2 regions of the Morganella sp. BCCO 40_0007 genome follow, and region 2 is predicted to be linked to the other one. Evidence: riboswitches for the same ligand, from Rfam matches in the RefSeq annotation. Region 2 holds a riboswitch; the other holds the start of a gene.

What was found. Region 2 has a riboswitch for thiamine pyrophosphate ahead of thiC (phosphomethylpyrimidine synthase ThiC). Riboswitches for the same ligand answer to the same signal wherever they lie in the genome.
Positions count from the first base shown of each region.
Region 1: it holds a riboswitch for thiamine pyrophosphate, as region 2 does, so the genes downstream of both, thiB (thiamine ABC transporter substrate binding subunit) here and thiC (phosphomethylpyrimidine synthase ThiC) in region 2, are expected to answer to the same signal.

Region 1 is NZ_JAVBIN010000009.1:145,032-157,377, reverse strand. Features, by position in the region: gene ptrA (pitrilysin) at 1-208, opposite strand, end outside; gene recC (exodeoxyribonuclease V subunit gamma) at 192-3,593, opposite strand; gene R5268_RS12525 (prepilin-type N-terminal cleavage/methylation domain-containing protein) at 3,604-3,936, opposite strand; gene R5268_RS12520 (YgdB family protein) at 3,929-4,369, opposite strand; gene R5268_RS12515 (prepilin peptidase-dependent protein) at 4,419-5,006, opposite strand; gene R5268_RS12510 (prepilin-type N-terminal cleavage/methylation domain-containing protein) at 5,000-5,479, opposite strand; gene thyA (thymidylate synthase) at 5,982-6,917, shown strand; gene lgt (prolipoprotein diacylglyceryl transferase) at 7,001-7,897, opposite strand; gene ptsP (phosphoenolpyruvate--protein phosphotransferase) at 8,006-10,252, opposite strand; gene rppH (RNA pyrophosphohydrolase) at 10,262-10,795, opposite strand; TPP riboswitch at 10,976-11,084, shown strand; gene thiB (thiamine ABC transporter substrate binding subunit) at 11,166-12,164, shown strand; gene thiP (thiamine/thiamine pyrophosphate ABC transporter permease ThiP) at 12,140-12,346, shown strand, end outside.
Region 2 is NZ_JAVBIN010000019.1:19,512-31,857, reverse strand. Features, by position in the region: gene hemE (uroporphyrinogen decarboxylase) at 1-243, opposite strand, end outside; gene nudC (NAD(+) diphosphatase) at 336-1,118, opposite strand; gene R5268_RS18575 (ABC transporter substrate-binding protein) at 1,319-2,389, shown strand; gene R5268_RS18570 (alkaline phosphatase family protein) at 2,400-3,224, shown strand; gene R5268_RS18565 (ABC transporter permease) at 3,247-4,110, shown strand; gene R5268_RS18560 (ABC transporter permease) at 4,097-4,897, shown strand; gene R5268_RS18555 (ABC transporter ATP-binding protein) at 4,908-5,936, shown strand; gene R5268_RS18550 (HAD family hydrolase) at 5,946-6,620, shown strand; gene R5268_RS18545 (methyl-accepting chemotaxis protein) at 6,688-8,265, opposite strand; TPP riboswitch at 8,521-8,640, shown strand; gene thiC (phosphomethylpyrimidine synthase ThiC) at 8,783-10,732, shown strand; gene thiE (thiamine phosphate synthase) at 10,719-11,384, shown strand; gene R5268_RS18530 (HesA/MoeB/ThiF family protein) at 11,374-12,132, shown strand; gene thiS (sulfur carrier protein ThiS) at 12,123-12,323, shown strand; gene R5268_RS18520 (thiazole synthase) at 12,326-12,346, shown strand, end outside.

The DNA.
Region 1 (12,346 bases), on a different contig from region 2:
CTGATTTACGGGCGGTTTTATCTGAAATCAGCAGAACCGTCATATTATTTTTCAGGGTGATCGCCTGATACTGACGCGGATCGTTGGCGCTTTTCTCAATCTCTCCGGGCAGAACCTGCCAGTTATTCTGAGCAAGTGCATTAGCACCGGTAAAAAAGAAAAGCAGCGTAAAAATAAACTGCACTAGTTGTTTAGGCATCAGCCTCATTCTCCCTGTTTTTCTGATGTTGAAACATCGGCAAAAAGAGTTGTTGTGAAAATTGCTTTATTGCGTCCATAAGTGTTTCATCAAAATGGCGGAATGCACGGACAACATAATCGTCCTCCGCCTCGCCGGTAAACTGGTATCCCCCCTGCAATGTCTGCAGCAGCAGTAAACCGGCTTTATGTTGGAGTCCCTCATCATCAGAGAGTTCACCGGTGTTTTCATCCGCCAGTGTGGTCAGCCATGCCCAGCCGCTTTTAACAAAGATTGGCAGCGGCTCATTCAGCCCGCGGACAAACACATCCAGCAGCGGGCGCAGATAATCCCGGGCCTGCTCCTTCGTCAGCGGTTCAAAGATCCACACCGTATCTCCCCGCCCGTACATCCGGCTGTATTGCTGCCGTCCGCTCAGGCTGTAAGTCAGGTGTTCAATCCACAAACGCAGGCCGTCCGCCGCGGTCAGTGCTGCCGGGCGCCAGCGGAGTAATCCGTTTTCCTGAACACCCGCCAGTTGCCCGCCGTAAGTATAAGGCCCGATAACATCATGAAATGACTCAGTATCAGACGCCATCCGCGCATTGCGGATTTTCTCCGCCAGAACATCCATTTCCTGTAATTGTTCTTCCCAGTAAACCTGTGCAAACGCCCCGGCCGGCAGTTCCCCCGCCGCCTTCAGCAGCCGGAAGACCTTCTCTTCCGGCTCACCGTCCACCAGCGTATCAAGCAGCCTGGTATTAAATCCGTAACGCTGTAAATTATCGACACTGAACGGCTCTTCCTCCGGCAGTGCCACATCTTCAATCTCAAAATGCACATTCAGACGCTGCTGAAAAAATGCCCTGACCGGATGCCGGTAAAAGCGCAGTAACTGATCAACCGTGATGCCGGTCACCACTTCTGACTGAACAGGGACATTAAACGCGCCCTGCGCTTCCCCCTGCCGCAATGCAGCCGGTAACCACTGTGGTGCAAAACTCTGAAACTCAGCACCTTCTCTGTAGTTGTCTGCTGCAAACGGTACACGGGTGTGCCGGACAATCAGATGATTTTCCAGTGATTTCCGGCTGGTATCCAGATCGGTAAAGCGATCTTTTTCCAGACAGAAGCTGAGCCCTGCATATTCCAGCAATTCACTGACCAGCACTGACGGGTTCCGCTCTTCGTTATCTCTGATAGATCGGCCGATATAGCTGATATATAAATATTCTTTTGCTGACCCCAGCGCTTCGAGGAAAAGATAGCGGTCATCATCGCGGCGTTTACGATCACCCCGGCGGCTTTTTTCTGCCATCAGGTCAAATCCCAGCGGCGGAATTGTTCTCGGATAGACACCGTCATTCATACCCAGCAGACAAATCACCTTAAACGGAACAGAACGCATCGGCATCAGTGTGCAGAAATTGACAGCGCCGGATAAAAAACGCTGGCTGATTTTTTCGTCATCCAGCCGCAGAGAGAGTTCATCGCGGATCAGTGAAAGCGGGACATCCCCGTCATAACAGGCTTTAACGCCTTGTTCCAGCACCTGCTGCCACTGCTGAAGTACCATACTGAGTACCGGTTCGGTATCCGGTGTCGTCATAAAAAATGCGGATAACAACTCAGAGCCGGTTTCACGCCACTGTGCCGGTGTACGCTGTTCACTCAGTTTTTTCTGCCACTGCCGTAAAGTATCAATAAATGCAGCCAGCTGCCCGACCCGGTCCGCCGACATACCGGAAACTTCATCATAAGGCAGTATCCCGCGCCAGGTACCTTGATCCTCTGCCATTGCATAGCCCAGCAGCATGCGCTCCAGTCCGAATTTCCAGGTATTCTGGCCAAAAACCGGCAGTGAGAAAGATTCGATATTTTGATCATCCAGCCCCCAGCGGACACCAGATCCGCTGACCCAGCGGCGCAGAAGCGGCAGGTCGCTCTCATCCAGCCCGAACTGCTGTGCCACTGCCGGGACTTCCAGCAAACTGAGAACATGTTCTGAAGTGAAACGGCTCTGCGGTAATTCCAGTAAAGTCAGCACCGCCTGTAATACCGGATGTGCCTGCCGGGCTTTGCGGTCTGAAATCGCAAACGGAAGATAACGGTTTTCGTTACCCTGCCCGAAAACCGCCTGAATATAGGGGGAATAACTGTCGATATCCGCCACCATGACAATAATATCGCGGGGAGTCAGTGACGGGTCGTTTTCCAGCAGATTCAGTAAATAGTCCTGCAGAATCTCCACTTCCCGCTGCGGGCTGTGGCAGGAGTGAAATGTCAGGGAACGGTCATTATCCGCAATCACCCGCCGCCCTTCGCTGGTGGCAAATTCCTCTTTGTTTTTTCCCACCACACTGCCGTCTTCCAGGTTCAGGATATCCTGCTGGACAGCGGACAGCAGTGTATCTGCCGGGCGATCGACAAAGGCTTTAATAGCATGGATTTCTTCAATATCTTCCAGAAAAAACAGGTTATCCCGCCCGGGACGTCCCCATGACGCCAGCAGCGGGTTACCGGTATTCTGCTCTCCGTCAGCCTCAAAATCGAACAGTGACGGTGCATCCTCATCCGATTTAAACCAGCTGACGGCTTTTTTATCCCAATAGCTTTGCGGCTTGCGTGCCAGCATACGCCGGAGTGCTGACGGGCTCTGTAAATCGCCCCAGTAATACTGGCAGGGATTGGTAAACATCAGATGGATATGGGTATGCTGTCCGAGCGCCCGCAACGCCTGAAGATAGACCGGCGGTAACGCAGAGATACCGCAGATAAACAGGCGTGGCGGCAGATTGGCAACCACCGCCGGGTCACCTTCATTGAGTACGTCAATAAAACGCTGATAAAGATTGGCACGATGCCATTCCGGCTGACCCAGGCTGCGGGTCAGAGTCTGGAGATCCCGCCACAGGCATTTCTGCCAGGACTGATTCTGACTCAGCCCGTCAATCAGCTCATTATTTTCCCACGCAGTCAGCCAGTCCGGCCTGTAGACAAGATACTGGTCAAATAAATCCGCAATACGACCGGACAACTGATGCAGCTTGCGTTTATCGCCGTCATCATCAAGGTAATGGCGCAGCGGGGCAAAATCCGGATCATCAAGACGCTGCGGAAGCAGTGACATCAGTTTCCAGGTCATCGCTCCTTTACTGAAAGCACTTTCTTTCGGAATACCCGGCAAGACGCGGGTAAACATATCCCAGATAAACGTTGCGGGCAGCGGAAACGTAATATTTGCGGCAATCCCCAGTTTTTCCGCCAGACTGATTTGCAGCCACTGAGACATGCCGGGGCTTTGCACCAGCACGGTTTCAGGGCAAAAAGGATCATTGATTTTATCATTATCAATAATATGGCATATCAGGTCTTTCAGCAGATCCAGATCATTGGAGTGATAAACCGTAAACATTGTCCTGTCCTTACATACATTGCCATCTTCCGGCGGTTAACCGGCGCTCTCCCGGGGAGACCAGCCCGATAGTAACGGAAATACAGCCCGGTGACACATTTTCCTGCTCACTTTCCCATTTCTGGCGGGGAGACAAGTGTGCCTGCATCATCTGCCGTAATGCCCCGGGAACGGTGGTAAAACGCATCATCTGATGCAGATGACGTACCGTACTGACATCCGTGTACTGCCTGTGTTTTCCGCTGTGCAGGAGCTGATAATAGCGTAATAATCCGGTAATCAGAATTGCAAAGATAAAGGCACAAAGCATCACTTCCGGTAACGACATTCCGCGCTCATTCATTATTTTCTCCTGTATCCCTGTGCCGGTGACAACCGGGTTTTAAATCCGGCGGGCAAAAATCACTCCAGCCCTGCGGCAGAGCCGTTAATATCATTCTGTCGCCTTCTTCCCCGGCGCTGACCAACTGATAATGCGTGATATTTTGTGCAAACCGGGAAGAAAACCGGCTGCCCTGCAATAACAGCTTATTTGCTCTCAGCCGCCGCAAACAACTTTTCAGCGCCGGGTCCGGTGCTGTCCGGCAGTAAAATGGTATTTCATTCAATGTTTTCCGCGACCAGTCCTGCGTCAGTCCCCACTCCAGAGCAGACGCCGCACCGGCATCCGCACGGTAAAATTCAGTTTCATCCTGACTGTTACGCCACTCTGTCTGATAAAAGCGATGCAGAACCGATAACATCATCAGTGAAACCCCCAGCAGCAGCATTATCATCAGCAGCAACGTATTTCCCGCTGAGCTATCCGCTTTTTCCCTGCAGGGATTACAGGTGGTAATTCGGCATAACAATCAGGCTTTCTCCGGTTCGCTGTATTAAGGGCATATCCAGTCCGGTAAGTGTCAGGGTTAAGTGCAGACCATTTTTTCCGTACAATGTCACCGGTGTGACCAAAAACCGGGAAACAGCCACATAGCGGTTATCGGTGACTTTTTCCCAGCCGGATTCCCGGCAACTGAGGGCATTACGTGTCCATTCAATTGCCTGTTTATTCAGACGGTAGCCAAAATGCTCCCCGGTTTTCCGGACATTACGTTCCCAGCGGCCATTATGATTGAGATCGTAAGCAACTATAATGCAGCTGCTCCTGGTCTCGCCCGGCTTCGCCGCAATCTGCAGCGGATTGCCCTGACAATGCCCCCGGCAGAAGGCTGTCCTCCGGAGATCTTTTTCCAGCCTCAGAAGCGTTTCACGCATAATGGTATCCAGCTTATATTGCCGGTATGTGTTCAGTACATCCTGCCCCAGAGCCGGAAAAAACCGGGCTGCCGTGACCAGGATAATCGTACTGACAGCCATCGCCGCCAGCATTTCAAATAACAGGAATCCCTGCTCCCGTATTTTATTCAGCATGACGGCACACCTGATAGCCGCCCCGGCGTACACAACCGGATACGGCCGGGAGCCGAGATAATCAGTTTTATCTGTCCCTGTGGATTTTCCAGCACAAAACCGGCGGCAGAGGCGGTATGCCGGGTTCCCCAGAACTGCACCATATCCGTGGTGCCGGAAACAATACGAACGCCCTGTGCAGGAATGAACGCTTCTGTATCACTATCGCACTGCGCTGCGGATACCTGATGACAGGCCCGGCTTTTCTCACCGAAAATAACGGCTATTTTCCGGGTTTCATTCAGATACGTTGCTTTCAGCTTATGGCTGCTGAGATACTGATGAAACAATGCTGCTGTTTCTGTCAGATAACGCCGTTCTCTGTAGCTTTCCCATGACATATGAACAAATGAAACTGGTAATGCCATAATAAATAAAACAATAATGACTTCCATCAGCGATATCCCCCGCTCTTTTCGCATGTGTTTCTGCATGTGGTTATCCGTTTCCGTTCTCTGCTGAAAAAATAACGCGTTTACCACTTCCGCAAAGGCAGAACCTGAAAATATGCGATACAACAGGAAAAAATATCTGCATGGCACTGCAAATACACATCCGTTCTTCCTGTTATGCGGAAAAAAATCATCTTCCTGAAAAAAAGTCTGGCGTGAAAAAAACGAAGACGCTAAAAAGAGCAGATATCACCGCTCTTTAACAATCCGGATATTACCCAATATAAAAACCGATCACCGGCACTGTATTTAAAACAGCTCATTCTCAGTGCCGGTGATTCGGGAATTATTATTAATTTCGAAACCATTTAATATAAATAATAAATTATTAGAAAATAAAATTAATATACATATGCCATTAATTAAATTAACAAAAAGAATAAAATCTATTTTGACAAAATCAAAGAAACATTATTTTATATGAAATGAATAAAAACAATGCTATAATATTAAGATCATATACTGCGTCAACAGGAAAACAAAAGTGGAACAATATTTAGACATTGCAAAGCGGATTCTGGAGGAAGGGAAATGGATTGAAAATAAGCGGACAGGTAAAAGATGTCTGACAATTATTAATGCCGATTTCACTTACCACGTTGACAAGAATGAGTTCCCGCTGGTAACCACCCGCAAAGCATTCTGGAAAGCCGCTATTGCGGAAATGCTGGGTTACTTACGCGGATATGACAATGCCTCACAGTTCAGAGACATCGGGTGTAATACCTGGAATGCCAACGCAAATGAAAACGCCGACTGGCTGGCAAACCCGAACCGTAAAGGTGAGGATGATATGGGCCGTGTTTATGGTGTTCAGGGACGTCAGCTGAAAATATCCCCGACAGACACACAGTATGATTTATTATTATCATTAAGTGATGCCGGAGATAAAGAAGGTGTTAATAACCTGATTAATGAACTGAGAAAAAATACCTTCGATCAACTCCGTAAAGTATATAATAATTTAAAAAAAGGAATTGATGACCGCGGTGAAATTATCTCCTTCTGGAATCCGGGTGAATTTGATCAGGGTTGTCTGAGACCATGTATGTTTATGCATCACTTCTCAGTTCTTGACGGAACATTATATTTAAACAGTTATCAGAGAAGTTGTGATTATGCACTGGGTTATGTTTTCAATGCACCGCAATGTTATTTCCTGCTTGCGATTATGGCTCAGATAACCGGACTGAAATGCGGTAAGGTTTATCACAAAGTGGTTAATCTGCATTTATATGAAGATCAATTAGAATTAATGCGTGATGTACAAATTGCACGTAAACCATTTGCATCACCGAAACTTCATATTAATCCTGAGATTAAAACACTGGATGATCTGATGACATGGGTTACCACCGATGACTTTACGGTGACAGATTACCAGCACCACGATCCGATTAAATATCCGTTCTCTGTCTGAGAAACCATTAAACAGCTGCGCATAAAAAAACTGCATCAGTTACGATGCAGTTTTTTGTTACTCACTAAATACTAAAATCGGTTCTATTCCGGTGTATTCTGTTTTCCGGTATCAGTCTGCTTCTTATGCCCCGGACATTTATATGCCCATACCATCATCAGCACCCCCACAATAATCATCGGTACAGACAGAATCTGTCCCATACTGATCCCGCTGAATAAACCAAGCTGGGCATCCGGCTGGCGGAAGAATTCCACAATAATACGGAACAGACCGTAACCGATCAGGAACAGTCCGGACACGCTGCCCATCGGCCGGGATTTACGGACAAACACATTCAGAATGATAAAGAGGACAATCCCCTCAAGCAGCATTTCATACAGTTGCGACGGGTGTCTCGGCAACACACCATACTGCTCGAGTACCGGCATCAGAGAAGGGTCAGCCGCAGCCAGTTTCACATCTTCGCTGTAAGAGGTCGGGAACAGAATGGCCCATGGCGTATCGAGTGTTACACGCCCCCACAATTCGCCGTTAATAAAGTTACCGATACGCCCCATACCAAGGCCAAACGGAATAAGTGGTGCCACAAAGTCAGCTACCTGTAAGAAATGGCGCTTCGTGCGGCGGGCAAACCACCACATTGCGATAATAACGCCCATCAGACCGCCGTGGAATGACATACCGCCGTCCCAGACTTTCAGCAGATACAGCGGGTTTTCCGCAAACAGCGGGAAGTTATAAAACAGAACATAACCGATACGGCCGCCCAGGAAAACCCCGACAAATCCGGCATATAACAGTGTTTCAACTTCACTGCGTTTCCAGCCGCTGCCCGGTTTATCTGCCCGCCGGTTGGCCAGCCACATGGCAAACACAAACCCGACAAGATACATCAGCCCGTACCAGCGTAACGCCACCGGCCCCACAGAAAAAATAACAGGATCAAAATCCGGAAATGCCAGATAAGTGTTACTCATCGTACCTCACACTGTGTGTTGTATCCGGCCGCAGGCGCTGCTCTGCCCGCCGCAGACCGGGATATATGACTGTAAGGACGAAACCGACTCATTACGCAGGATGTGCGGTTAAGCACTGCCGCGGATAAGCTGTTCCAGTCCCTTGCTCTCAATAAACAGTTCCGCTTTTTCACGGATCTCAGCCGCTGTCTGTGCATCCAGCAATGATGCCATCAGCGGCTCCAGCGCTGCGGCATCCAGATGCCGCAACAGATACTTAATACGCGGGATACTCCGCCCGTTCATACTCAGCCGGCGATATCCTAAACCAATAAGGATCATTGCACCTAACGGATTTGCTGCCATTTCCCCGCAGACAGAGACCGGAATTCCCAGCCGTGTGGTTTCTGTCCGGACAAAATGCAGCATACGCAATACCGCCGGATGGAGCGAGTCATAGAGTGGCGCAACATGCGTATTATTCCGGTCAACCGCCAGCAGATACTGCGTTAAATCATTCGTGCCGACAGAAATAAAATCAATATACTGTTTCAGTTCCGGCAGCATGAATAACAATGACGGTACTTCCAGCATCACACCCACCGGCGGACGTTTCACCGTTTCCCCGGTCAGTGCCGAGACTTCCTCACAGGCGCGGTCAAGCAGGCGGATAGCCTCTTCAACCTCAGCGAGCCCGGAAATCATCGGGAATAATATCTTCAGATTATTCAGCCCGATATTAGCCCGCAGCATAGCACGCAGCTGGATAAGAAAAATCTCCGGCTGATCCAGCATCACACGGATACCGCGCCAGCCCAGACACGGGTTTTCCTCACTGATAGGCATGTACGGCAGTTGTTTATCCGCACCGATATCCAGTGTCCGCAATACAACCGGCTTCCCGGCAAAGAGTTGCAGCATATCCTGATAACGGATTTTCTGCTCTTCTTCTGACGGAAAACCATTATGCACCAGAAACGGTATTTCCGTGCGGTACAGGCCAATACCGTCAATACTTTTGACGATTTTCTGCTCATATTTCAGACTGAGCCCGGCATTCAGCTGAACAGAGATCCGTTCACCGCTTTTCAGTGCGGCGGAACGGCTGAGTTCATCCTCAGCCAGTTGGCTGATAACCTGCTCCTGTTCAATAATCTGACGGAATTCCTGGGCTATCAGCGGCTCCGGTTCGATATACACCACGCCCCGGTAACCATCGAGGATCAACAGGCGGTTGTGCAGCAGTTCCGGCTGAATATCCGCACCCATGATAACCGGAATTCCCATTGCCCTGACCAGAATAGCGGAATGAGAATGTGTTGCCCCGTCACGCACCACCACACCGGCAAGCTGTTCCTGCGGCAGTTCCGCCAGCAGGCTGGCACTCAGTTCATCGGCCACCAGCACAAAACGTTCCGGCCACTGGTTGCTGCCGGTAAAATTATCATCCAGATGGAACAACAGCCGCTGACCGAGCGCACGCAAATCCGCGGCCCGCTCCCGCATATAGCTGTCCTGGAGCCCGGCAAACCGGGCCGCAAATTGTTCAATGACCGTTTTAACGGCCCATTCCGCCACAAAGCCCTGCTCCACCATACTGTACAACCCCTTTTTCAGTTGCAGGTCGTTCAGCAGATGGGAGTAGAGATCGAAAATAGCTGCACTCTCTTTTTGTGATGCGGCATTAAAACGCTTGCTGATACGACGGCACTCCGCCGTGGCATCCTCCAGCGCTTTATTCAGGCGGGCACGTTCCTGTACGCGATCCAGCGCCGATGCCTCCGAAACATGTTCCAGCACAGGCTGCGAGCGATCTTCCCAGCCATAGGCCATCACAATCCCGGAGGAAACCGGGATTGCCTGTATCCGTGTCTGACGGAACTGCCCGAACAGTCCTTTGGTCTGAGCCTGCGCCAGCAGCACCGCCAGCTGCATCGCCAGGGTGACAATAAAGGATTCTTCCGTTTCACTGAACAGGCGCTTTTCTCTCTGCTGAACCACCAGCACGCCCAGTAACTGACGGCGGTAAACCACCGGCACACCGAGAAACGCGCGCAGATTGTCTTCTTTTACCTGAGGGAGATATTTAAAACCGGGGTGTTCGCGGACATCCGCAATATTGATAAGCTCGGCGCGGCGGCCGACATGACCGACGACGCCTTCGCCGAAAGCAAGACTGACAGCACGGCCGCGGGGCTTTTTCAGCCCCTGCGTTGCCATCAGATAAAAACATTGATGCTGGTTATCTGCCAGGTAGATAGAACAGACATCTGTTCCCATCGCCTGACAGGTTTCTTTAACCAGAAGCTCCAGCGCTTCCGCGAGATCAGCGGCGGCAGCCACTTTTTCAATCACTTCACGTAAACGCGTCAGCATCCGTTCCCCCTAATTCTGGCGCCGGCGACGATAGGGAAACGGTGCCCGGACAGCCGTCGCTTCGCTGTTGGCAGGCATCACAACGGAAGAAAACTCTTTCATCACGCGGCGGTACACATCGCGTTTGAAAGAGACCACCTGACGAACAGGATACCAGTAGGTGACCCAGCGCCAGCCGTCAAATTCCGGCGACTTACTGCGGGTCACATTGACCTCTTTGTCCTCGCAGAGCAGCTGCAGTAAAAACCAGCGCTGCTTCTGGCCGATACAAACCGGTTTGGTATCCCAACGCACCAAACGTTTGGGTAATTTGTAGCGCAGCCAGTTGCGGGTTACCGCCAGGATACGCACATCTTTACGCGTTAAACCAACTTCCTCATACAACTCACGGTACATGGCCTGTTCCGGTGACTCGCCGGGATTAATACCTCCCTGAGGAAACTGCCACGAGTGCTGTCCGTAGCGGCGGGCCCATAAAACCTGGCCTTCCTTATTACAAATTACAATCCCGACATTCGGGCGGTAGCCATCATCATCAATCACTCGACTACCTCAGAAAAAAACTGAAAGATAGCCAATTGTTTCACACTCCCATCATGGGGTAAACCTCTGCACTCAAAATCCTTCAGCCCGCCGCATTTCCGGCTCTGACGGATGAAAAGCAACATACGGTATTAACGGTTGCGGGCGGTGGCAAATTCCCGGGAAAAACACTACACTATTCCTCTCTCAACGGGGTGCAGCAACGGCTTTCCGGCCGGTGTTGCTGAGATAACACCCGAGGAACCTGATCCGGTTAATACCGGCGTAGGGATTTGAGCCGCCACTGCTGACAGCACAGTCTGTTACCATCACGCTGCACTCAGATCCTTTGCCAATCCTTCTCTTACAGGAGCGCAAAGTGTTACATAAACTGACCAGACACATTATTGCAGGCGGTCTTGCCGCACTGTTCTCTTTCCAGGCGGCGGCAGATAACAGCAAGCCGGTTCTGACTATCTATACCTATGACTCATTTGTGGCTGAATGGGGACCGGGGCCGGAAATTAAGAAAAACTTTGAGGCACAATGCAACTGCGAACTGAAACTCGTGGGTCTGAGTGACGGCGTGACACTGCTGAACCGTCTGCGGATGGAAGGTAAAAAATCACAGGCAGATATCATCTTAGGGCTGGATAACAACCTGATGCAGGCCGCACTGGATACCGGTCTGTTTAAAGAAAGCAATGTCGATCAGTCAAAACTGGTGCTGCCGGTCAAATGGGAAAGCGAAACCTTTATTCCTTATGACTACGGCTGGTTTGCTTTTATCTACAACAAAGACACGCTGCCTAACCCGCCGAAAAGCATGAAAGAGCTGCTTAACAGCGATCAGAAGCTGACCATTATTTATCAGGACCCGCGCACCAGCACACCGGGGCTGGGATTACTGCTGTGGATGGAAAAACTCTACGGGGATGATGTGGCAGCGCAGTGGGCTAAAATGGCGAAAAAAACCCTGACCGTCACCAAAGGCTGGAGTGAATCTTACGGTCTGTTCCTGAAAGGGGAAGCGGATCTGGTGCTGAGCTACACCTCATCGCCGGGTTATCACATGCTGGCTGATAACAAAGATAACTATGCTGCCGCACTGTTTGAGGAAGGGCATTACCTTCAGGTGGAAATGGCCGGTGTACTGGCCTCCTCAAAACACCCGGCACTGGCGGAGCAGTTTATGCAGTTTATGCTGACCCCGGATTTCCAGAAAACCCTGCCGGCCACCAACTGGATGTATCCTGTGATTGATATGCCGCTGCCGCCGGTTTACGACAAAATGCCGAAACCGGCCAAAACGCTGGAATTTGACGCCAAAGAAGTGGCGAAAGAGCGCAATCAGTGGATACGGATATGGCAAAACGCAGTCAGTCGCTGATTGGCGCATATCTGATACCGGGCGCACTGGCGTCCGGTCTCCTGCTGGTTGTTGCTGTCAGTGCCTTCGGGGCGCTGTGGTTTAATACACCGGATACAGACTGGCAGCAGATTTGGGATGACAGCTATCTGTGGCATGTTGTCCGCTTTACCTTTTGGCAGGCTTTTTTATCCGCTCTGTTT
Region 2 (12,346 bases):
AATAGTGAGAATATCGGAAAAGAGAATTGCCGCATCCAGCGGGAAACGACGCAGCGGTTGCAGGGTGACTTCACAGGCCAGTTCGGTGTTTTTACACAGTGCCATAAAATCCCCCGCCTGTTCGCGGGTGGCTTTATATTCAGGCAGATAACGCCCGGCCTGACGCATCATCCACACAGGGGTTACATCCACCGGCTGACGCAGTAATGCCCGCAGATAGCGGTCGTTTTTCAGTTCACTCATGACAGACTCCAAAAAGTTGTTGGCCGCGTAACGTATTGACGTCCTGAATAAAACCCATTGTAACACGCCTGTCGTCCGGGGTCAGGGCGGTGTTACGCGTCTTCGTCATCCTGACGGCACAATGCGACGGTATCTTCAATCAGACGGCGGGCGATGGTATCCGGCGGCGGAATAACCGGCAGATTATCATACCGGTACCAGTCTGCGCTGAGCAGCTCTGACGGATCGTGATGAATTTCACCGTCCGCGTAATCCGCCAGGAATCCCATCATCAGCGAGTGCGGGAACGGCCACGGCTGCGAGGAGACATAACGGATATTCTGAATCTCAATCCGGCTCTCTTCCATCACCTCACGGGCAACGGCTTCTTCCAGGGTCTCACCGACTTCGACAAACCCGGCGAGCACGGTAAACAGCGGCGCGCTTTTGTGGCGGCGGTGCTGTGCCAGCAGAATAGAGTCATGACGGCGGATGCCGACAATAATACACGGCGCTATCTGCGGATAGTAACGTTCGCGGCAGCTGTCACACAGACACGCCCACTCACTTGCACTGTATTTCATGGCTGCGCCGCAATAGCCGCAATAGCGGTGCGAGCGGTAAAATTCCGCCAGCTGCACGCCGCGTCCGGCCATTTTGAAGAGGTCATCATTCTCTGCGGCAATAATGCGTGGGGAACACATATCAGAACGCATTTTTTCGCGGATAAGCCAGACAGGTAATCCCTGCCACTCCCCGATACGTACGGCCGGTTTCCCGGTCAGCATCCATTGTGCCGCACTGCCCTCCGGCAGTTGTCCTTCCGGCAGCCAGACGCGGTTATCCGCGCTGATCACCCAGTAGCCGGTTTCATTGCCTGTTAAAATCTGCTGCATAATAGAGACATCATGTTAATGAAATAATAATGGATTAAATCATACTCCCTTTGCCGGGAGAATACTCAGCAGAACGGGGGATGTTTTTCCGTGTCACCCGGCTGTCAGAAAAGTGTCACACCGATGTCAGTTGCCTGTCACAAACGCGTCATACCCTAGCCACACCACTGATACTGAATCAGTTAACTGACGAGGGTTTTATGACACGCTTTCCTTCTGCCAAACTAGTACTGACCGCCGCAGCGGTTACTGCCTCTTTCTCTGCTTTTTCTGCCGGGCAAAATACCATTCCTGAAGAACTGATTGCCGCAGCCAAAAAAGAGGGCGTGGTTTACAGTGTCGGGATGCCGGATACCTGGGCTAACTGGAAAGGCACCTGGGCTGATCTTGAAAAGCTCTACGGCATCCGCCATCAGGATACCGATATGAGCTCCGCTCAGGAAATTGCCAAATTCGCCGCTGAAAAAACGAATGCCACTGCGGATATCGGGGATGTGGGTGCCGCTTTCGGCCCTGTCGCCGTACAGAAAGATGTGGTGCAGCCTTACAAACCGACCACCTGGGATCAGATCCCGGACTGGGCAAAAGATAAAGACGGCAACTGGGCACTGGCCTATACCGGCACCATTGCATTCATCATCAATAATGACCTTGTCAAAGAACAACCGAAAAGCTGGGCCGATCTGCGCAGCGGTAACTACCGTGTGACTATCGGTGATGTCGGTATCGCAGCACAGGCCAACAGCGGTGTCCTTTCCGCAGCCTTTGCCCTCGGCGGTAATGAAACCAATATTCAGCCTGCGATTGAATTATTTGCTGACCTCGCCAAACAAAAACGTTTATCCCTGAATGACCCGAGCGTGGCAAACCTGGAAAAAGGCGAAGTGGAAGTGGCGGTAATGTGGGATTTCAACGCCCTTAACTACCGCGACCAGATTGATGCCAAACGCTTTACCGTGGTGATCCCGTCTGACGGTTCAGTCACCTCCGGTTACACCACGATTATCAACAAATATGCGAAGAACCCGAACGCCGCCAAACTGGCCCGTGAATTTATCTTCAGTGATAAAGGACAACTCAACCTGGCTGAAGGCTATGCCCGCCCTATCCGCGCTGCACATCTGACGTTGCCGGACGATATCAAAGCCAAACTGCTGCCGGAATCCCAGTACAGCAACGCCAAACCGATTACCGATTTTGACGGATGGGAAAAAACCTCCCGCCAGTTGCCGAAGCTGTGGCAGCAAAACGTTATCATCAACATGAATTAACGGAATGACAATGAATAACCCAGTTATCCTGGTTGTTCTGGATGGCCTAAACTACCGCACAGCCCATGATTGCATGGGCTTTATGCAGGGGTTAGCCGAATCCGGGGACGCCACTCTGTACAGCCTGAACTGTGAACTGCCCTCACTCTCCCGCCCGCTGTATGAATGTATTCTGACCGGCGTGCGTCCGGTTGACAGCGGCGTGGTGCACAATCAGGTGGTGCGTCTGTCACACAACGAGAGTATTTTCTCCCTCGCACAAAAAGCCGGAAAAACCACCGCGGCTGCGGCGTATCACTGGGTCAGTGAGCTGTATAACCGTGCGCCGTTTGATGCCGTCCGTGACCGATTCACTCATGATGATTCGCTGGCAATACAACACGGCTGTTTTTATCAGGCGGATCACTATCCGGACGATCATTTATTTCTCGATGCGGAATATTTACGCCGTCAATACCACCCCGACTTCCTGCTTATTCACCCGATGAATATTGATGATGCCGGTCATAAATTCGGCGGTGATTCACAGCAGTACCGCAACAGTGCCCGCCGTGCAGACGGTCTGCTCTCCGCGTATCTGCCTGCATGGCGTGAAGCGGGTTATCAGGTGCTGGTGACCAGTGATCACGGTATGAATAATGATCGCTCCCACGGCGGAATTCTGGATGAAGAGCGTGCGGTGCCGCTGTTTGTTGTTGGTGATGCATTCTCTCACGAAGCAGACCTCCCGGTGCAGCAGACACAACTGTGCGGTACTGTCTGCCGGTTGCTCGGCCTGAGCGGACACAATAAAGCCGCTGCGCCGCGTCTGCTGCGGGAGACATACCATGGCTGATATTCTGCCGGAGCTGACCGCGATGAAAAGTAAGCAACATGCCCGCTCTCTGTCACGCCGTCTGCCGCTGAAACCGATGCTGTTACTGCTCCCTGCCGCGCTGCTGTTCGCGCTTTTCCAGCTTGCGCCGATGTTATGGGTGATTATCAACAGCTTCGTGTATGAAGATGCCTGGTCATTGGCGAATTTCACCGAAATCTTCAGCAGCCCTTTTTATATTCAGTCCTTTGAAAACACGCTGTGGATTTCCGGGATATCGGCGGTCGGCGGGCTTCTCCTCGCGACGCTGTTCGCCGCTTCCTTACAGCACGCCCCGCCGCGTCCGCGCCGCTGGCTGATTGCTTTCACCAACATGACCGGCAATTTCAGCGGTGTGCCGCTGGCGTTTGCCTTTATTATTATTCTCGGCGTCAACGGCGCTATCACCCTGCAACTGAAAGCCTGGGGGATAATTGAGGATTTCAATCTCTACAGCGCTTCCGGACTGATGCTGATTTACCTCTATTTTCAGATCCCGCTGGGAATTCTGCTGCTCTATCCGGCCTTTGATGCCCTGAAACCGGAATGGGAAGATGCCGCCAAAACCATGGGAGCCGGACGCCTCGCCTACTGGCGTTATATCGCGCTGCCGGTGCTCTCTCCGGCACTGCTCGGCACGTTTATCATTCTGTTTGCCAATGCCGCCGGCGCTTATGCCTCCACCTATGCGCTGACTACCGGGAACTACAATATGGTGACCATCCGTATCGCCAGCCTGGTGTCCGGCGACCTGTTCCTGGAACCGAATATGGCGGCGGCACTCTCTGTCCTGCTGATGGTTATCCTCGGATTCATCACTGCTGTCTATCACTGGCTGCTGAAACGGAGTTACCATGCCAAGTGCTGATCTCACACTCAATCCGCCGTCCATGGCGCGTTATCACAAATTCATGCTCAGCCTGATTGTGATCCTGCTGCTGTTACCGATTATCGCGACGCTGGTGTATTCCTTCTCCACCCGCTGGGGCGCTACGGTGCTGCCGGACGGCCTGACGTTACAGTGGTATCTGAAGCTGTGGCAGGACCCGCGTTTCCTCGCGGCATTCGGCCGCTCGCTGTTTATCTGTTTTGTCACACTCGCTCTCAGCACGCTGGTGATCCTGCCGCTGGTATTTGCCGTATTTTATTACTTCCCGCGGCTCAAAGGGCTGATGGAGATCCTGATTATTCTGCCGTTTGCCGTGCCACCGGTCGTCTCCTCAGTCGGATTGCTGCAACTGTTTGCTGACGGACCGCTGCCGATCGCCGGTACGCCGTGGATTCTGATCGGTACCTATTTCACCATCACCCTGCCGTTTATGTACCGGGCGCTGGCCAACAGCCTGAACGGCGTGCCGCTGAAAGACCTGCTGGATGCCGCTCATCTGCTCGGCGCAGGTACTTTTAAAGCATTTCTGCTGGTGGTGGTGCCGAATATCCGCAAAGGGCTGCTGGTGTCATTGCTGATCGCGTTCTCTTTCCTGTTCGGTGAGTTTGTGTTTGCCAATATCCTGGTCGGCACCCGTTACGAAACACTGCAAATCTATCTCTACAACATGCGTCAGACCAGCGGGCATTTCACCTCTGCCCTGGTGATGAGCTACTTTATTTTCACCCTGATCCTGACCCTGATCGCAACACGCTTAAGCCGCTGAGGAATCACTGATGAGCTATGTAATTGCTGAAAACCTGACAAAATCCTTTGCTGCCACGCCGGTCTTTTCCGGTCTGAATTTTTCTGTCAGCAAAGGGGAATTTATTACCCTGCTCGGCCCGAGCGGCTGCGGTAAATCCACCCTGCTGCGCTGTCTCGCCGGGCTGGAGCCTGTTAATGATGGCAGAATTTATGTGAATAAACATGATATTACACTGTCCCCGCCACAGCAGCGGGAGATTGGTATGGTGTTTCAGAGCTATGCGCTGTTCCCGAATATGACGACCGAACGCAACATTGCTTTCGGTCTGAAGATGCAGAAAATCCCGGAAAATGAACAGCGCAAAGCCGTTGCGGAAGTGATTGAGCTGGTGGGTCTGAAAGGAAAAGAGCAGCATCTGCCGCATCAGCTTTCCGGCGGCCAGCGTCAGCGGGTGGCACTGGCACGGGCGCTGGTGATGAAACCGCGTATCCTGCTGCTGGATGAACCGCTCTCCGCGCTGGATGCGCAAATCCGCAAACATCTGCGTCAGCAAATCCGCCAAATCCAGCGGGAACTGAATCTGACCACGATTTTTGTCACTCACGACCAGGAAGAAGCGATGCTGATGTCAGACCGCATCTTCCTGATGAACAAAGGTGAAATCGTGCAGAGTGATACCGCCGAAAACCTCTACACCCAGCCCGCCAATGAGTTTGTCGCGCGTTTTATGGGGCATTATAATCTGGTGAACGCACACAATGCCAACAGCCTGCTCGGCCTGAATCTCAGCGGTATTGTGGCGATCCGCCCGGAGTCCATTTATGTCCGCGAGGCCGGAAGACAGTACGGGGAACACATTTCCCGTCCCGTTTCAGGTACAATCCGTGACAGTCAGTTACTGGGCAATATTATCCGTTATCAGGTGGATACCGGAATGGGCGCACTGACCGTGGATCTGCTGAACCGCTCCTCTGAGCGGCTGTTTGAACAGGGCACACAGCTGGAGCTGATGTTTAATAAAAATGAAATCCGCGCCCTTGCCCCGTCAGTTAATTAAAGGAACGTCATGTCAACATTAGCGGTTTTCGACCTCGATCACACCTTAATCGCTGCGGACAGCAGCCTGTTATGGACAGACTATCTGTGGGAGAAAGGCATTATCACTGATCCGGCCTTTTTTGCCGCAGATAAGCAGATGATGGCAGATTACAGCGCCGGGAAGCTGGATATGGCTGCGTATATGGCCTTCAGCCTTAAGGCGTTGGGTAATGCCACCGTTGCACAGATTGATGAATGGGTGGCTGAGTTTACCGAAAGCAAAGTGCGCCCGCTGGTCTACCCGGATGCCATCAAAACCCTCGCGTTTTACAAAGAACACGGCGTACCGGTGATTATTATTTCCGCCACCGCCGATTTTATTGTCAAACCGGTGGCGAAGATGCTGGGGGTGAATCTGGCGTTTGGTATCGAACTGGAAATCAAAGATGACCATTACACCGGCGCATTACAGGGGATCACCACCTTCCGTGAAGGCAAAGTGGAAAAACTGGCTAACTTTTTGGATATTCGCCAGTTTTTACCGGAACGTACGATTTTTTATACCGATTCCGCCAACGATTTACCGCTGTGCCGCTATGCCACGGATGTGCTGACGGTCAACGCCGACCCGGTATTGCAGGCAGAGGCAGAAAAACAGGGGTGGATGCAGCTGACGTGGTCGCTAAACCCAATAAACGGCTGATCTTCCTGCCCGTCACTGATAAATATAATACCCGCAGCCGAAGATACGTCAGCGGGTATCAGCCGGCTCAGGCAGCACTGCTTCCCAGTCTGAATTGCGTCATGACCTGCATGAGCTGCCCCGCCTGCTGATGCAGGCTTTCCGCTGCGGCCGCGTTTTCAACCACCAGCGCGGCATTCTGCTGTGTGACCTCATCAATCTGCTGCACAGCAATCCCGACCTGCGAAATACCCTGAGACTGCTCATTCGCCGCCAGTGTCAGCTCGTCAATCATCTGGCTGACGCTCTGTGTCTGAGTGACAATCACCTGCATCGACTCACCGGCTTCTGCCACCAGTTTACTGCCGGCGTCCACCTGTTCAACACTGGTATTAATCAGATTTTTTATTTCACCGGCCGCCTGTGCACTCCGCTGTGCCAGTGTCCGGACTTCGCCGGATACCACAGCAAAACCGCGCCCGTGTTCACCGGCACGTGCGGCTTCCACCGCCGCGTTCAGCGCAAGAATATTGGTCTGGAATGCGATGGAGTCAATCACGCCGATAATGTCAGTGATTGTCCGTGAAGAGTGTGAAATATCCTGCATGGCATGAATAACCAGATCCACTTTTTCTCCACCGTGACGGGCCGTTTCGGATGCTTCCGCTGCCATCATGTTCGCTTTGGCGGCAATCTCCGCACTGCTTTTCACCGTGGCAGATAACTGCTCCATAGATGCCGCTGTCTGTTGCAGACTGCTGGCCTGGGATTCCGTCCGCTGACTCAGATCCGCATTACCGCTGGTTATCTGCATTGTCCCGGTCACAATACTGTCACTGTTATTACGCACTGTGCCGACGATACCGGCCAGATTCCTCTGCATTGCTTTCAGAGTACTCAGCACACTGCCCTCCGGAACCGGATACGTTTCATCGGACGGCGACAGATCACCGGAAGCGACACGTTCAGCCACTTCTTTCAGTTGTGCGGGTTCGGCACCCAGCGCACGGGTCAGGTTCCGGATAATCATCACCCCGGAAACAATCGCCAGCGTTAATGCCAGCAGTGCGAACACCAGAATAATGTTGCTCTGACGCTCAAAATTCGTATTAAACTGCTGAATAAGCTGATTACCGGTTTCAGTGCCGTGATCTCTGCTGGCACGGAATGACAGGATATAGGCATCCGATGCGGCATATTCCGCATCCATCATTTTCGCAATCGCCTCCTCATGACGGCCCTGCTTATCCAGTTCGAGTACTTCCCGGGTCACGGCGGCATAGTGTTTTTCATCCGCTATCATTTTATCAAGCAGGTCCCATCCCTGCGGATCCATACCGAACTCATTAACCATATCCAGCAGTGTCTGAGTTCTTTCACTCACTTTCCCGTCTTCTTCTTCAAAACGGTTCAGTTCTTCTGTTTTATCTTTCTTATCAGTTGAATTGATCATATCCCGCAGCATGATCGCCCGCTCTTCCGTTGCATGGCGGACTTCATACGCCTGAACCTGAAGTGCATATGTCCCGTTGACGTAATCCGTGAACATCTCCTTGTCTTTGTACAGGTTCATCACCGCCATCCCGGAAACCAGCGCCAGAATGGCGATCAGAACACCGAATGTGACAGATAACCTGACCCGGATCGTCATATTTTTAAGATTCATTTTTTTTCCTGATGCAGAAAGCAATCAATAAGGCCAATAAATAACCAAATATCTTTTCTTATATGCCGTAATAAGGCACGCCGACAGAAAACATCGGCAACTGACCGGAAATTATCAGTTTTAATTTAATTTTTTTTATATTTGGCCGCTGCGGTGTAACTGCTGACTATCAGAGGGGAATGATCGGGAACGCTTCAGGTAAATAAATGATGTTATAAAAAGGTTGTAGTTTCCGGGCAGCTTCTTATACTGAAATCTTTCTTGTCGGAGTGCCCAGCATTTATCCCTGTGATAAATCGGGCTGAGACCGTTAATTCGGGATCCGCGGAACCTGATCGGGTTAGTACCCGCGAAGGGAACAAGAGTAATCTTTCCTTTTTTAACCGCCGTTTTTCAGCCGCCGCCATGCGGATGTTGTGTACAGCCGGTTATCACGCATTACTCCTGACGCACCTCCAGACAAGCAATTTCTCACTTTTTCTTCCGGCGTTGCCGGTTTCACTGTAAGGAATTTGCTATGTCCCGTGAACAACGTATTGATACCACTGATCTCTCCCCGGGCGCGGAAACCGCTACCCCCTCCAAAGCCCGTACCCGCCGTGAGCAGCGCGACGCGGCTGAGGAATATATCAGCACGCTGAAAGGCGTCAATTTCCCGAATTCGTCCCGTATTTATCTCACCGGCTCCCGCCCGGATATTCGTGTGCCGATGCGGGAAATTGCCCTGTCGCCCACACTGATCGGCGGAGACAAGGCCAATCCGCAGTATGAAGAGAATGAACCGGTACCGGTTTATGATACCGCCGGGCCGTATGGCGACCCGCAGGTGAAACTGGATGTCCGCGCCGGTCTTGCCCGCCTGCGTGAACAATGGGTCGCAGAGCGCGGCGATACCGAAGCAGTGATACAGCTGAGTTCTGATTTTACCCGTGACCGGCTGGCCGATAACGGTCTTGACCATCTGCGCTACCCGAACCGCCCGGCACCGCTGAAAGCCAAAACCGGAAAATGCGTGACACAACTGCATTATGCCCGGAAAGGGATTGTTACCCCGGAGATGGAATTTATCGCCATCCGCGAAAATATGGGACGTGAACGTATCCGTGGCGAAGTTCTGCTGCAACAGCATCCGGGACAGCATTTCGGCGCCAATCTGCCGGATAACATCACCCCGGAATTTGTCCGCGATGAAGTCGCCGCCGGACGCGCCATTATTCCGTCCAATATTAACCACCCTGAATCTGAACCGATGATTATCGGCCGTAATTTTCTGGTGAAAGTGAATGCCAATATCGGTAACTCTTCTGTTACCTCCTCCATTGAAGAGGAAGTGGAAAAACTGGTCTGGTCCACCCGCTGGGGGGCCGATACGGTGATGGATCTCTCCACCGGCCGTTATATTCACGAAACCCGCGAATGGATACTGCGTAACAGTCCGGTGCCTATCGGTACCGTGCCGGTCTATCAGGCTCTTGAAAAAGTGAACGGTGTTGCCGAAGACCTGACCTGGGAAATGTTCCGCGATACCCTGCTGGAGCAGGCGGAACAAGGGGTGGATTACTTCACTATTCACGCAGGTGTCCTGCTGCGCTATGTGCCGATGACGGCAAAACGCCTGACCGGCATTGTGTCACGCGGCGGTTCGATTATGGCGAAATGGTGCCTGTCTCATCATCAGGAAAACTTCCTGTATCAGCACTTTCGTGACATCTGTGAAATCTGTGCGGCCTATGATGTGGCGCTGTCTCTCGGTGATGGCCTGCGTCCGGGGTCAATTCAGGATGCCAACGACGAAGCTCAGTTTGCGGAACTGCATACCCTCGGCGAACTGACCAAAATCGCGTGGGAATATGATGTGCAGGTGATGATTGAAGGCCCGGGTCATGTGCCGATGCAGATGATCCGCAAAAACATGACGGAAGAGCTGGATCATTGCCACGAAGCACCGTTCTACACGCTGGGGCCGCTGACTACCGATATCGCGCCGGGTTATGACCACTTCACGTCCGGTATCGGTGCGGCACTGATCGGCTGGTTCGGTTGCGCGATGCTCTGCTATGTCACGCCGAAAGAGCATCTCGGCCTGCCGAATAAAGAAGATGTTAAACAAGGACTTATCACCTATAAAATCGCTGCGCACGCTGCCGATCTTGCCAAGGGACATCCGGGAGCCCAAATCCGCGATAACGCGATGTCAAAAGCACGTTTCGAATTCCGCTGGGAAGATCAGTTCAACCTGGCGCTGGACCCGGAAACCGCCCGGACTTACCACGATGAAACACTGCCGCAGGCATCCGGCAAAGTCGCGCATTTCTGTTCAATGTGCGGGCCGAAATTCTGTTCAATGAAAATCTCACAGGAAGTCCGCGACTACGCCGCCGGGATGGAAGAGATGTCTGACGCCTTCCGTGCCAAAGGCAGCGAGCTGTACCATAGTGCAGAGGAGCGTATCGATGAATCTGCCTGACGCGCCGTTTGCCCGGACGGAACACAAATTAGGGCTGTATCCGGTGGTGGATTCGCTGGTGTGGATTGAGCGGCTGCTGGCATACGGTGTGCGGACGATTCAGTTACGCATCAAAGACAAAACCGATGCACAGGTGGATGAGCAGATCCGCACTGCCGTCGCGCTGGGAAAACAGTATCAGGCGCGGCTGTTTATCAACGATTACTGGCGCCCAGCGATAAAACACGGTGCTTATGGTGTGCATCTCGGCCAGGAAGATCTGGATATTGCCGACCTGCGGGCTATTCAGCAGGCCGGGCTGCGTCTCGGGATTTCCACTCACGATGATACGGAATTGCAGCGCGCCAAAGCGCTGTATCCCTCCTATATCGCACTGGGACATATTTTCCCGACACAAACCAAAATCATGCCTTCTTCCCCGCAGGGATTAGAAAACTTAGCCCGCCAGGTGGCCGCGACACCGGATTTCCCGCTGGTCGCCATCGGCGGTATTTCCCTTGATCGTGCCCCTGCTGTTGCTGCCACCGGGGTCGGCAGCATTGCGGTGGTCAGTGCGATCACCAAAGCCGCTGACTGGCAGACCGCCACCCGGCAACTGATGATACTGACCGGGGAAATCACAGAGCATCAGGAGGTTAACCATGCTGAATGATCATGACTTTATGCGCTACAGCCGCCAGTTGCTGCTGGAGGATATCGGTCCGGAAGGTCAGCTGAAACTCAAACGATCTCATGCGGTGATCACCGGCCTCGGCGGGCTCGGCTCACCTGCGGCGCTGTATCTGGCCGCGGCCGGTGTCGGTGAGCTGACACTGATTGATGATGATGAAGTGCATCTCTCCAATCTTCAGCGTCAGATTTTATATACCGAAGCCGATGTGCCGGACAATAAAGCCCGTACCGCAGCAGCGCGTCTGCGGGCGCTGAATCCCGCACTGACACTCAATGTGATCACCGAACGCCAGACCGGGGAAACGCTGCAACATATTGTACAGACAGCGGATATTGTCCTCGATTGTACCGATAACATGGCGACCCGCCATGCTATCAATGCCGCCTGTGTCACGCAGCAAAAAACCCTGGTCAGCGGCAGTGCGGTCGGATTCAGCGGACAACTTCTGGTGTTGCAGCCACCGTTTGAGCACGGCTGTTACTGTTGTCTGTATCCGGATGATGTCATTCCTGAACGCAACTGCCGCACCGCCGGTGTTCTCGGTCCGGTTGTCGGCGTAATCGGCACTCTCCAGGCGCTGGAAGCGATCAAACTGCTGGCCGGATTACCCTCCCCGCTGAACGGAAAATTACGTCTCTTCGACGGCAGACAGCAAAGCTGGAGCACACTGCAACTCCGGCGGGATACCGGTTGCCCTGTGTGTCAGGAGGCAGCCGCATGCGCATAACGGTTAATGACGAGGTCATGAATTTTGATGCTCCTGTCACCGTCAGTGAACTGCTGGCATCCCTCGGCCGTCCGGCGGCGGGTATGGCTGTCGCGGTCAATCAGACTATTGTTGTCCGCGGCTGCTGGCCGGAACATATTATCCGCGACGGCGATCAGATTTTACTTTTTCAGGCTATCGCAGGAGGTTAATGATGCTGACGATTGCAGATACC